Regions from separate parts of the Streptomyces sp. NPDC002446 genome, predicted to be linked through region 1. Evidence: riboswitches for the same ligand, from Rfam matches in the RefSeq annotation. Region 1 holds a riboswitch; the other holds the start of a gene.
What was found. Region 1 has a riboswitch for S-adenosylmethionine ahead of ACWD6P_RS36435 (aminotransferase class V-fold PLP-dependent enzyme). Riboswitches for the same ligand answer to the same signal wherever they lie in the genome.
Positions count from the first base shown of each region.

Region 1 (9,081 bases):
GCCCGGGACAGACCCGTTTGCAGTCCTCCAGCGCGCTGAGACAGGTGATTCTTCATATTTTTGGGTCATGAGCCACAGACCTCGAACCCGGACGGTGCTGAGCTGCGGCCTTCTGCTCGTGCCCCTCGCGGTGAGCACTGCCGCGTGCGGGGGCTCGGCGTCGGAAGCGCTCTCCGCCAATCCCTATGACGCGGGCGACCAGATCACCGCCAACACGCCGGACGGAAAGCGGAAGGCGGATCCGGACAAGCCGCTTGAGGTCTCCGTCAACGACGACGAGGCACGGATCACGGACGTGACCGCCACCGATTCCAGCGGCCGCTTCGTCCGCGGTGAGCTCAGCGCCGACGGCAGACACTGGCGCACCACGGCGCCCCTGGCCGCCGGCACCCGCTACACGGTGCGGGTCAGCACCGAGGAGGAGGACGGCACACCGGGCCGCAAGACGCTCGTGGTCAACACCACAGAGGCAGACGGCCAGTTGACCGCGGTCTTCGGTCCGGAGAGCGGGGAGTACGGCGTCGGCCAGCCGGTCACCGCCGAGCTGAGCAAGCCCGTCAAGGACCCCAAGGCCCGCGCCCTCGTCGAGAGCGCCCTGAAGGTCGACTCCATGCCGCGCGTCGAGGGCTCCTGGTACTGGGTGGACGACAAGAAACTGCACTTCCGCCCGAAGGCCTACTGGCCCGCCCACGCCACCATCTCGGTGCACAGCAACCTGGCCGGCCTGAAGATCGCCAAGGGGCTCTACGGAGGCTCGTCCAAGCCCGTCCGGCTCACCACCGGCGACCGCGTGGAGGCCGTCACCGACGCGGCGGCGCACCGGATGACGGTGCAGCGCAACGGCCAGACGATCAACACCATCCCCGTCACCACCGGCAAGCCCGGGTTCTCCACCCGCAACGGCGTCAAGGTCGTGCTCGGCAAGGAGAGCTTCGTACGGATGCGCAGCTCGACCGTCGGCATCGCCGCCGGGAGCTCGGAGGCCTACGATCTGCCGGTCTACTGGGCCACCCGCGTGACCTGGAGCGGCGAGTACGTCCACGCCGCACCCTGGTCCGTCGGATCGCAGGGCGCGGCGAACGTCAGCCACGGCTGTACGGGCATGTCCACCAGCAACGCCCAGTGGTTCTTCAACACCGTGCGGGTCGGCGACATCGTCAAGGTCGTCAACAGCGGCGGCGAGACCATGACGCCGTTCGACAACGGCTTCGGCGACTGGAACATGCCCTGGAAGGAGTGGCGCGCCGGCAGCGCCCTGAAGGGCAAGGCCTCCGCCACCACAGGAGCGGCCGAGCGCCAGCAGGACCCCAGCAGCGACGCCCGGCTGCGCCCGGAGCTCTGAGCGCGCCCGCTCCTAAGAGACCGTCAGCAGGCCGCTCAGGCCTGTACGAGGTGCCTGCGGCGCAGCAGGCCGGCCAGCGCGTCGGCGAAGGCCACCGGGTCCAGGGGATGGGGCACCGCGGCGTCCGCCCGGCTCCAGGTGGCCAGCCAGGCGTCCTGCGGGCGGCCGATCAGCAGCAGCACCGGCGGGCACTGGAAGATCTCGTCCTTGATCTGCCGGCAGACGCCCATCCCGCCCGCGGGCGCGGTCTCGCCGTCCAGCACACAGACGTCGATGCCGCCCTGCTCCAGGGCCTCCAGGACGGCCGGGGCGGTGGCGCACTCCAGGATCTCGATCTGCGGGACATCGGCGGCGGGGCGCCGTCCGGCCGCCAGCCGGACCTGCTCGCGGGTGTTGGCGTTGTCGCTGTAGACCAGCACCGTGGCAGTCGCCTGCATCGTTCCTCCACGCTCTTCGTAGCGGCACAGCATCGGGTGGCACTCTTGCGCCGGATGCTACTCCCGTGACGGCCGCCCGCAGGAGGGGTCGAACACATCCGGGATCCGCCCGACGGGCCGTCAGGACCAGGCTCCGGGGGACGGGCCGATGGGCCGGGCGCGCGGCGCTTCCCCCCTTCGGGCGACGGCGGAATTGGGCTGTACGAGCAGGGCATACGTCCTTGACACACCGAACGGCACCCCCCGGAGTGAGGGCGGGATAAGCGACCGACATAATGTCGGTCGTGGCGACAGCAACGACAGTAGAAACCGGGCACGCGCACCCGTCGGTCAATCGGCCGAACCTCACCAGCGTCGGAACCATCATCTGGCTGAGTTCCGAGCTGATGTTCTTCGCGGCCCTCTTCGCGATGTACTTCACCCTTCGATCGGTGACCGGCGCCGAGTATTGGAAGGAATCCGCCGATGCGCTGAATCTTCCGTTCTCCGCGACCAACACCACGATCCTGGTGCTCAGCTCCCTGACCTGCCAGCTCGGCGTTTTCGCGGCCGAGCGGGGCGACGTCAAGAAGCTGCGGGCCTGGTTCGTGGTCACCTTCGTCATGGGTGCGATCTTCATCGGCGGTCAGGTCTTCGAGTACACCGAGCTGGTCAAGCACGAGGGCCTGTCGCTCTCGTCGGGCCCGTACGGATCGGTGTTCTACCTGACCACCGGCTTCCACGGACTGCACGTGACGGGCGGTCTGATCGCCTTCCTGCTGGTCCTGGGCAGGACATACGCGGCCAAGAGGTTCACCCACCAGCAGGCCACCGCGGCCATCGTTGTGTCCTACTACTGGCACTTCGTCGATGTCGTCTGGATCGGCCTCTTCGCCACGATCTACCTGATCAAGTAGCCCCTGCCGGCTCGGCATCAGACAGACATATCCACAGCATCGACGCAGAAGATCCTGACACCGGGGTAATCCGTGAAAAAGCTCTCCGCACGACGGCGCCATCCGCTGGCGGCGCTCGTCGTCCTACTCCTCGCGCTGGCGGTCACCGGGGGGCTGTACGCCGCGTTCGCGCCGGCGGACAAGGCTCAGGCCGATGACACCGCCCAGTCCCTTGCCATCAAGGAGGGCAAGAAGCTCTACGACGTGGGCTGTGCAAGCTGCCACGGCACCGGCGGTCAGGGCACCACCGACGGCCCGAGCCTGGTCGGCGTCGGCGCCGCAGCCGTCGACTTCCAGGTCGGCACCGGCCGCATGCCGGCCCAGCAGCCCGGCGCCCAGGTGCCGCGGAAGCAGCCCATCTACAACAACGCCCAGCGCGAGCAGCTGGCGGCGTACGTCGCGTCGCTGGGTGCCGGTCCCACCATCCCGGAGAAGTCGCAGTACAGCTCCGACGGTGCCGACATCGGCAAGGGCGGCGAGCTCTTCCGCACCAACTGCGCGCAGTGCCACAACTTCACCGGTAAGGGCGGCGCCCTCACCAACGGCAAGTACGCACCGACGCTTGAGGGCGTGGACCCGAAGCACATCTACGAGGCCATGGAGACCGGCCCGCAGAACATGCCTTCGTTCGGTGACGGCTCGCTGAGCAAGCAGAACAAGAAGGACATCATCGCGTACCTCGACGCCGTCAACGGCGATGAATCCGAGAGCCCCGGCGGCCTCGACCTCGGCGGTCTCGGCCCGGTCAGCGAGGGTCTCTTCGGCTACATCTTCGGCCTGGGCGCGCTGGTCGCGGTCGCCATCTGGGTCGCAGCCCGGACTACAAAGGCCAAGAAGTCATGAGCGAGACTGGACGACACGCAGACGTGCCAGAAGAAACCCTTCCCAGTGAGCGGGAGACGGCTCACGAAGGCGCGGTGACGGCGGCGGACAACCCGTTCGCCGACCCGGGGCTGCCGGCCCACGAGCACCGTGCCCAGGACATCGACGAGCGGGCCGCCAAGCGCTCCGAGCGCACCGTCGCCCTCCTCTTCGTCGTGTCCATGATCGCCACGGTCGCCTTCATCGCCTCGTACGTGGCCATCCCGATCGACAAGATCGTCTACATCTGGCCGATCGGTCACATCAGCGCGCTGAACTTCGCGCTCGGTCTGACGCTCGGCGCGGCGCTGTTCTGCATCGGTGCCGGCGCGGTCCACTGGGCCCGCACGCTGATGTCGGACGAGGAGGTCGCCGACGACCGGCACCCGATCGAGGCCGCCCCCGAGGTCAAGGCCAAGGTTCTGGCGGACTTCGCGGAGGGTGCCAAGGAGTCGCAGTTCGGCCGCCGCAAGGTGATCCGCAACACGATGTTCGGTGCGCTGGCCCTGGTGCCGCTCTCCGGCGTCGTCCTGCTGCGCGACCTCGGGCCGCTGCCCGGGACCAAGCTGCGCACCACGGGCTGGAAGAAGGGCACCCGCCTGGTCAACCAGTCCACGAACCTCCCGCTGCGTCCCGAGGACATCGCGGTCGGGTCGCTGACCTTCGCCAAGCCCGAGGGCCTGGAGGAGGACGACCACGACTTCAACAACAAGATCGCCAAGGACGCCCTGATGCTCGTGCGGATCCAGCCGCAGGACATCAAGGACAAGCAGGAACTGGCCTGGTCCCACGACGGCATCGTGGCGTACTCGAAGATCTGCACCCACGTGGGCTGCCCGATCAGCCTGTACGAGCAGCAGACGCACCACGTGCTCTGCCCCTGCCACCAGTCGACCTTCGACCTCGCCGACGGCGGCAAGGTGATCTTCGGCCCCGCCGGGCACGCCCTGCCGCAGCTGCACATCACGGTGAAGGACGGCTTCCTCGAGGCGGTCAGCGACTTCGCGGAGCCCGTCGGCCCGAGCTTCTGGGAGCGCGGATGAGTAACGAGACAAGCGCGACCACCACGCGCCGCGGCCAGGCGCCGCGGGGCGAGCGGATCGCCGACTGGGCGGACGGCCGGCTGGGCATCTACAGCCTCGCCAAGTCCAACATGCGCAAGATCTTCCCGGACCACTGGTCCTTCATGCTGGGTGAGGTCGCGCTCTACAGCTTCATCATCATCATCCTGACCGGTGTCTATCTGACGCTGTTCTTCCACCCGAGCATGGCCGAGGTGACCTACCACGGTTCCTACGTGCCCATGCAGGGAATCCGGATGACCCAGGCCTTCGAGTCGACGCTGGACATCAGCTTCGACGTCCGCGGTGGTCTGCTCATCCGCCAGATCCACCACTGGGCCGCGCTGGTCTTCCTGGCCGCGATGATGGTCCACATGATGCGGGTGTTCTTCACCGGCGCCTTCCGCAAGCCGCGCGAGGTCAACTGGCTGTTCGGCTTCCTGCTGTTCGTGCTGGGCATGTTCACCGGCTTCACCGGCTACTCGCTCCCCGACGACCTGCTCTCCGGCACCGGCGTGCGGTTCATCGAGGGCGTCATCCTGGCGATGCCGCTGGTCGGTTCGTACCTGCAGATGTTCATCTTCGGCGGCGAGTTCCCCGGGCACGACATCATCCCGAGGTTCTTCACGGTCCACGTGCTGCTGCTGCCGGGCATCATGCTGGGCCTGCTGGTCGCGCACCTGATCCTGGTCTTCTACCACAAGCACACCCAGTTCCCGGGTGCCGGCAAGACCAACAACAACGTCGTGGGCATGCCGCTGCTGCCGGTCTACATGGCCAAGGCCGGAGGCTTCTTCTTCCTGGTCTTCGGTGTGATCGCGGTGATCTCCGCGGTCGCCAGCATCAACCCGGTGTGGGCCATCGGACCGTACCGGCCCGACCAGGTCTCCACGGGCGCCCAGCCCGACTGGTACATGGGCTTCGCCGAGGGTCTGATCCGCGTCATGCCGGGCTGGGAGTGGAACTTCTGGGGCCACACCATCAACTTCGGTGTGCTGATCCCGATCGTGATCTTCCCGCTGGTCCTGGTCGCCATCGCGGTCTACCCGTTCGTCGAGTCCTGGGTACGCGGCGACAAGCGCGAGCACCACATCCTGGACCGCCCGCGCAACGTCCCCACCCGCACCGGCTTCGGTGTCGCCTGGCTGGTCGCGTACTTCGTGATGCTGATCGGTGGCGGCAACGACCTGTGGGCGACGCACTTCCACCTGTCGCTCAACTCGCTGACCTGGTTCGTCCGGATCGGATTCTTCGTCCTCCCGGTGCTGTCCTTCATCGCCACCAAGCGGATCTGCATGGGTCTGCAGCGCCGCGACCGGGACAAGGTGCTGCACGGACGCGAGTCCGGCATCATCAAGCGCCTGCCGCACGGTGAGTTCATCGAGGTCCACGAGCCGCTCAGCCAGGAGCAGCTGCACGTCCTGACGCAGCACGAGCAGCCCAAGCCGCTCGAGCTGGGCCCGGAGGTCGACGAGAACGGCGTCAAGCGCAAGGTGAAGCGTTCGCAGAAGCTGCGCGCCAAGCTCTCGAAGTCCTACTACGGCGAGGACAACGTCGTCGCCAAGCCCACGGTCGAGGAGTACCGGGAGATCACCAGCGGCCACGGCCACCACTGATCCCCCCGGTGCCTGGTAGCGCACCGTAGGCAGTACGCCACCCAGAGGGCCCCGTCCGTTGATCGGACGGGGCCCTCCGGCGTATCCGGGGCTCGATAGGGTGACGGCATAAGCAGGACACACACCAGGAGCGTGGACCATGAACGTTGTGACCCCGGCAGGCGGCGACAGCGTGGCGGCCCACACCTGGCCGGGCATCCTGAACGCCCTCCTCGACGGCCGTGACCTCAGCGCGGACGACACCGCCTGGGCCATGGACAAGATCATGCGGGGCGAGGCCAGCGACGCCCAGATCGCCGGCTTCGCGGTGGCCCTGCGCGCCAAGGGCGAGACCGTCGCCGAGATCTCCGGCCTGGTCCGCACCATGTACGCGCACGCCCGGCTGATCGAGGTCCCCGGCCCCAGCGTCGACATCGTCGGCACCGGCGGCGACGGCGCCAAGACCGTCAACATCTCCACGATGTCCTCGATCGTGGTGGCCGGCACCGGCGCCAAGGTCGTCAAGCACGGCAACCGCGCGGCGTCCTCGGCCAGCGGCGCCTCCGACGTCCTGGAGAAGCTCGGCGTCAACCTCGACCTCACCCCGCAGCGGGTCACCGAGGTCGCCCAGGAAGCGGGCATCACCTTCTGCTTCGCGGTGAAGTTCCACCCCTCGCTGCGGCACGTCGCCAACGCCCGGGCCCAGCTCGGCATCCGTACGACCTTCAACGTGCTGGGCCCGCTGACCAACCCCGCGCAGGTCCGCGCCCAGGCGACCGGCGTCGCCGACGCCCGGATGGCGCCGATCCTGGCCGGGGTGCTCGCCGAGCGTGGCTCCTCCGCGCTGGTCTTCCGCGGCGACGACGGCCTGGACGAGCTGACCACGACCGCGACCTCCCGGGTGTGGGTCGTACGGGACGGCACGGTGCGCGAGGAGCGCTTCGACCCGCGGGACGTCGGCATCGACCTGGTCCCCGTCGAAGCCCTGCGCGGCGCGGACGCCTCCTACAACGCGGAGGTGGCCCGCCGGCTGCTGGACGGCGAGACCGGCCCGGTGCGCGAGGCGGTGCTGCTGAACTCCGCGGCCGCGCTGGTGGCTCTGGAGCCGGGCGACGCCCCGCTGGCCGAGCAGATCCGCGCGGGCATCGAGAAGGCCGCCGCCTCGATCGACTCCGGCGCCGCCCAGCGGGTGCTGGAGCGCTGGGTGGCCGCCAGCAACGCCTGAGCGGCCGGTGACACAGCGTGTGACGCAAGCCCCAGTCCGTCATGCGGACCGGGGCTTGCGCGTTGTTGATCGTGTGGCATGATGCTGCGCAGGTCACGAGTGACAGCGACACAGGCCCCGGCCCGCTGTCCGGCAACCCTCCTTCCGTGGCGGGGTGCCCCGGGTGATGACCAGGCCGTAGGCAGCGAGGTCTGCGGCAAGCGCGGATCCCTCGCCAGGGATCCTGGTCCCCGAGGGAGAACTTCCGTGAATCAGCGAATGCGATAGGGCCCGACGGCCCCTTTTTCCGCACCCTTTTTCTCTTCCACGCTGCCGCTTCGCGCCGTACGCCGTGACGCGTTCCGCCGTACCCCGACGCGCCCGCCGCAGCGAATTCGCTTACCTCTTACGGGAGTTCGCCATGTCTGTTTCCGCCGTTGCCGCCGACCGTTCCGTTTGTGCCCCGCTGCCGGTTCTGGGCCGTGACGTCCTGGTCCCGCTCGTGACCGGCGGCGAGGTCGACTACGCCGCGCTGGACTACGCCGCCAGCGCACCGGCGCTCCAGCGGGTCTGGGACGACGTGGCCGCCTACGCCCCGTACTACGGCAGCGTGCACCGCGGTGCCGGATACCTCTCCCAGCTCTCCACCGACCTCTTCGAGAACAGCCGCCGCACCATCGCGGAGTTCCTCGGCTGCCGCGCCGAGGACCAGGTCGTCTTCACCCGCTCCACCACCGACTCCCTCAACCTCCTCGCCGCCGTACTCCCGCAAGGCACCCGGGTGTTCGTCTTCGAGACCGAGCACCACGCCTCGCTGCTGCCCTGGGAGCAGCGCGCGGACACCGCGGTGACGTACCTCAACGCGCCGCGCACCCCGCAGCAGGCGGTGGACACCCTGGAGAAGGCCCTGGCGGAGCGCGAGCCCTACGGCCCGGCGCTGGTCTGCGTCACCGGTGCCTCGAACGTGACCGGCGAACTCTGGCCCGTCCAGGAGCTGGCGGCCGCCGCCCACGCCCACGGCGCGCGGATCGTCCTCGACGCCGCGCAGCTCGCCCCGCACCACCCCCTCGACATCGCGGAGCTCGACGTCGACTGGGTCGCCTTCTCCGGGCACAAGCTGTACGCGCCGTTCGGCTCCGGAGTGCTGGCCGGCCGCGCGGACTGGCTGCAGGACGCCGAGCCGTACCTGGCGGGCGGCGGCGCCAGCCGCAAGGTCTCCCGCCGCACGGACGGCGGGGTGGACGTGGAGTGGCACACCACCGCGGCCCGGCACGAGGCCGGCTCGCCGAACGTCATCGGCGCCTACGCGATCGCCTCCGCCTGCCAGGCGCTGACCGAGGCCGGCTTCGACACCCTGGTCGCCCGCGAGCAGGCCCTGATCACCCGGGTACGGGAAGGCCTGGCCGAGGTGCCCGAGGTCAGGGTGCTCTCCCTCTTCGGCGACGACGCCCCTCGGGTGGGCGTGCTCTCCTTCGTCGTCGAGGGCTGGAACAGCTCGCACTTCGCGGCCGCGCTGTCGGCCGAGTACGGCATCGGCGTACGCGACGGCCTCTTCTGCGCGCACCCCCTCGTCCGCACCCTGCTGGGCAGCGAGCCGCAGGAGCCGGGGGAGTGCGGCGCCCCCGAGGCGGCCCCCGGCGAGCGCT
Region 1 is NZ_JBSFYC010000133.1:939-10,019, forward strand. Features, by position in the region: gene ACWD6P_RS36400 (Ig-like domain-containing protein) at 68-1,342, shown strand; gene ACWD6P_RS36405 (hypothetical protein) at 1,378-1,779, opposite strand; gene ctaE (aa3-type cytochrome oxidase subunit III) at 2,055-2,675, shown strand; gene qcrC (cytochrome bc1 complex diheme cytochrome c subunit) at 2,748-3,557, shown strand; gene qcrA (cytochrome bc1 complex Rieske iron-sulfur subunit) at 3,554-4,618, shown strand; gene qcrB (cytochrome bc1 complex cytochrome b subunit) at 4,615-6,252, shown strand; gene trpD (anthranilate phosphoribosyltransferase) at 6,392-7,456, shown strand; SAM riboswitch class IV at 7,548-7,665, shown strand; gene ACWD6P_RS36435 (aminotransferase class V-fold PLP-dependent enzyme) at 7,857-9,081, shown strand, end outside.

Region 2 (3,701 bases), on a different contig from region 1:
TCGGTCCGGTCGACCCGGACGATCGCCTTGCGCGGCGCGCCGTCGGGACCGGTGCCGATCTGCTCCCGCAGGGCGGCCAGCCGCTCGTCGACGTCCGCCCGCCGCGACCGCTCCCGCAGGAAGCCCGCGTCCGCCCCGAGCCCGTACACGCCGAGCCGGGTGCCCCCGGTGCCGCCGACGACCTCGGCGCAGCACGCGGTGAACGCGTCCGCCCACCGGTGGGTGAGGAACCCCAGCTGATCGGCGCCCAGCATGCCCTCCAGCAGCTGCCGCGCGACATCGTCCGGCAGCATCCGGAAGTAGTCCGGCGGCGCCCACGGCGTGTGCGAGAAGTGCGCGATGCGGACGTCGGGCCGCAGCGCCCGCAGCATGCCCGGCACCAGCGCCAGGTGGTAGTCCTGCACCAGCACCGCCGCCCCCTCGGCGGCCTCGTCGGCGAGCGCCCGCGCGAAGGCGCGGTTGTACGTCTCGTACGCGCCCCACTGCTGCCGGAAAGCGGAGCCGAAGGCCGGCTCCAGCGGCGTCTGGTACAGCATGTGGTGGACGAACCACAGCACCGAGTTCGCGATGCCGTTGTAGGCGTCGGCATGCACCTGAGACGGAATGTCCAGCATGCGGACACGCTGTCCGCCGGTGTCCGCCCGCTCCAGGGCGCCACCCGTCCGGCGCACGGCCTCCCGGTCCCCGTCACCGAGCGCCGCACACACCCACACCGCGTCCGTACCGGGCCCGATCGCCGACAGCCCGGACACCAGCCCGCCCCCGCCCCGCTTGGCGCTCAGCGTCCCGTCCTGCGCCAGGGCGTACGACACCGGCCCGCGATTGGACGCGACCAGAACCTCGGCACCCGCCTGCACCACACCGCCCTCGGAGACCATGACGCGAGGTTAACCAGCGGCAGATCCGTGCAAACGTACGGACCCGGTCATGTACGGACCCCGTCATGTACGGACCCCGTCGTGTACGGACCCGGTCACGTACGGACCCGGTCACGCCGCCCGGCGCGCCGCGTACTCCGGGACCCCGGCCATCGGCGGGCGCTCCTCGGTGTCCACGTCCGTGGTGCGCGGGACGAACCCCTCCTCGCCGCGGTCGAACTGGGTCAGCCGGGGGCGCACCAAGTGGCCGCGGGCGAGCCGGAGCTGGGCGGTGCGGTAGATGGCCGCCGCCATCCGGCCGAGGGCCTGACCGCTCTGGTGGCGGTGCCTGCGTACGCCGACGTCCACCTGGGCGAGGGCGTCCAGGCCGACGGTGTGCAGGGCGTCGACGAGGAGGCCGAGCTCCACCCCGTAACCCACCGGGAACGGCAGCCGCTCCAGCAGGGAGCGCCGGGCCGCGTACTCACCCCCCAGGGGCTGGACGAAGCCTGCCAGCTGCGGCCAGTGGAGGTTCAGCAGCGGCCGCGCGACCAGTTCGGTCACCCGGCCCCCCTGCTCCCCTCCGGACGGGCGGCCGCCCGGCTCCAGAGGGCGGTCGTACATCGCCTTGACGAACTGCACGTCGGGGTCGGTCAGCAGCGGGCCGACGATTCCCGAGACGAAGGTGGCCGAGAATTCCCGCAGGTCGGCGTCGATGAAGCAGATGATGTCGCCGGTGGTGACCAGCAGCGACCGCCACAGGACCTCGCCCTTGCCGGGCAGCGCCGGCAGCCGCGGCAGGATGGTGTCGCGGTGGACCACCCGGGCACCTGCCGCGGCCGCGACCTCGGCGGTACGGTCCGTGGAGCCGGAATCCAGCACCACCAGCTCGTCGACCAGAGGCACGGCGTCGGTCATCAGCCCCGCGCGGATCGCCGCGACGATCGCGCCGACCGTGGCCTCCTCGTCCAGCGCGGGCAGCACGACGCTGACCGTACGGCCCGTCTGGCGCTTCGCCTCCAGCAGCTGCTCCAGCGGACGGTCCGCGGCGGACCAGGAGCGGCTGCTCAGCCAGCGCTCCACCTCTTCCAGCACGTCTACGACTCCTCGGTGGCCGCCGGTGCCGCGACCGGTATGCAATCCATCGTCTGGGCCATTCTGTGATCCATCTCGCGGTGCGGACGACTATCTCAACTGTCAGTGCCTTCGGTTACAGTCTTGAACAACGCGGATGACCGTCGCATGTCGGGGTCACCGCGCCATAAACGCCTGGGTTCGATCCCAGCGCCATACCGCTCATCCAGAGGGGCAGAGGGATACGGCCCGTTGAAGCCCCGGCAACCCTCCAGTCGGTTCTTGCTGCCAGCAGCGAGGCTCCCGGCTAGGGAAGGTGCCAAATCCGTCTCGTGGCGAGATGCGCCGCGAGGAAGATGAGGAGAAAGGGCCTCGCCTCCATGGCTGTGCAGACCGCCGAAACCACCGCAAACACCCCCGCCGTCGCTCTGGGTCCCGCCGTGGCGCTGTCCTGCCGCGAGTGCGGCGAGCGCTTCGACCTCGGGCCGATCTTCGCCTGCGCGAGCTGTTTCGGGCCGCTCGAAGTCGCCTACGACCTGCCGGGCGGCGACCCCGAAGCCCTCCGCAAGCGGATCGAGGCCGGCCCGAACAACATCTGGCGCTACGCCCCCCTGCTGCCGGTCCCCGCGGACGTGGCCGACAAGCCCAACCTCAACCCCGGCTTCACCCACCTCGTCAAGGCCGACCGGCTCGCCGCCGAGCTGGGCGTCACCGGCGGCCTGTACGTCAAGGACGACTCCGGCAACCCGACGCACTCCTTCAAGGACCGCGTCGTCGCCATCGCCGTCGAGGCCGCCCGCGCCTTCGGCTTCACCACCCTGTCCTGCTCCTCCACGGGCAACCTCGCCGGAGCGGTCGGCGCCGCCGCCCGCCGCGCCGGCTTCAAGTCCTGCGTCTTCATCCCGCACGACCTGGAGGCAGGCAAGGTCGTCATGGCCGCGGTCTACGGCGGCGACCTCGTCGGCATCGAGGGCAACTACGACGACGTCAACCGCTTCTGCTCGGAGCTCATCGGCGACCCGCTGGGCGAGGGCTGGGGCTTCGTCAACGTCAACCTCCGCCCGTACTACGGCGAGGGATCCAAGACGCTGGCGTACGAGATCTGCGAGCAGCTGGGCTGGCGGCTGCCCGACCAGATCGTCATCCCGATCGCGTCCGGCTCGCAGCTGACGAAGATCGACAAGGGGCTCAAGGAGCTGATCGCCCTCGGCCTGGTCGAGGACCGGCCGTACAAGATCTTCGGCGCCCAGGCCGAGGGCTGCTCCCCGGTGTCGGCGGCCTTCAAGGCCGGGCACGACGTGGTACGCCCGCAGAAGCCGAACACCATCGCCAAGTCCCTGGCGATCGGCAACCCGGCCGACGGGCCGTATGTGCTCGACATCGCGCGCCGTACGGGCGGTGCGGTGGAGGACGTCACCGACGAGCAGGTCGTGGACGCGATCAAGCTGCTGGCCCGGACGGAGGGGATCTTCGCGGAGACCGCGGGCGGCGTGACCGTCGGCGTCACCAAGAAGCTGATCGAGGACGGTCTGCTCGACCCGTCCCTGACCACCGTCGTCCTCAACACGGGTGACGGCCTCAAGACACTTGACGCCGTCGCGCCGACCTCCGGGCCCACGGCCACGATCCGCCCGAGCCTGGACGCGTTCCGCGCGGCCGGCCTGGCCGGCTGAGGCCGCAGCTCCCCGACCCGTACCCGCACCCCCTGTCCGGAAGGCAGAACCCATGAGCGTCAAGGTCCGCATCCCCACCATCCTCCGCACGTACACC
Region 2 is NZ_JBSFYC010000008.1:151,891-155,591, forward strand. Features, by position in the region: gene ACWD6P_RS07510 (alpha,alpha-trehalose-phosphate synthase (UDP-forming)) at 1-878, opposite strand, end outside; gene ACWD6P_RS07515 (glucosyl-3-phosphoglycerate synthase) at 990-1,952, opposite strand; SAM riboswitch class I at 2,151-2,294, shown strand; gene thrC (threonine synthase) at 2,312-3,604, shown strand; gene ACWD6P_RS07525 (MoaD/ThiS family protein) at 3,657-3,701, shown strand, end outside.
Region 2: linked by a shared signal. The riboswitch ahead of thrC (threonine synthase) and the one ahead of ACWD6P_RS36435 (aminotransferase class V-fold PLP-dependent enzyme) in region 1 are both predicted to bind S-adenosylmethionine.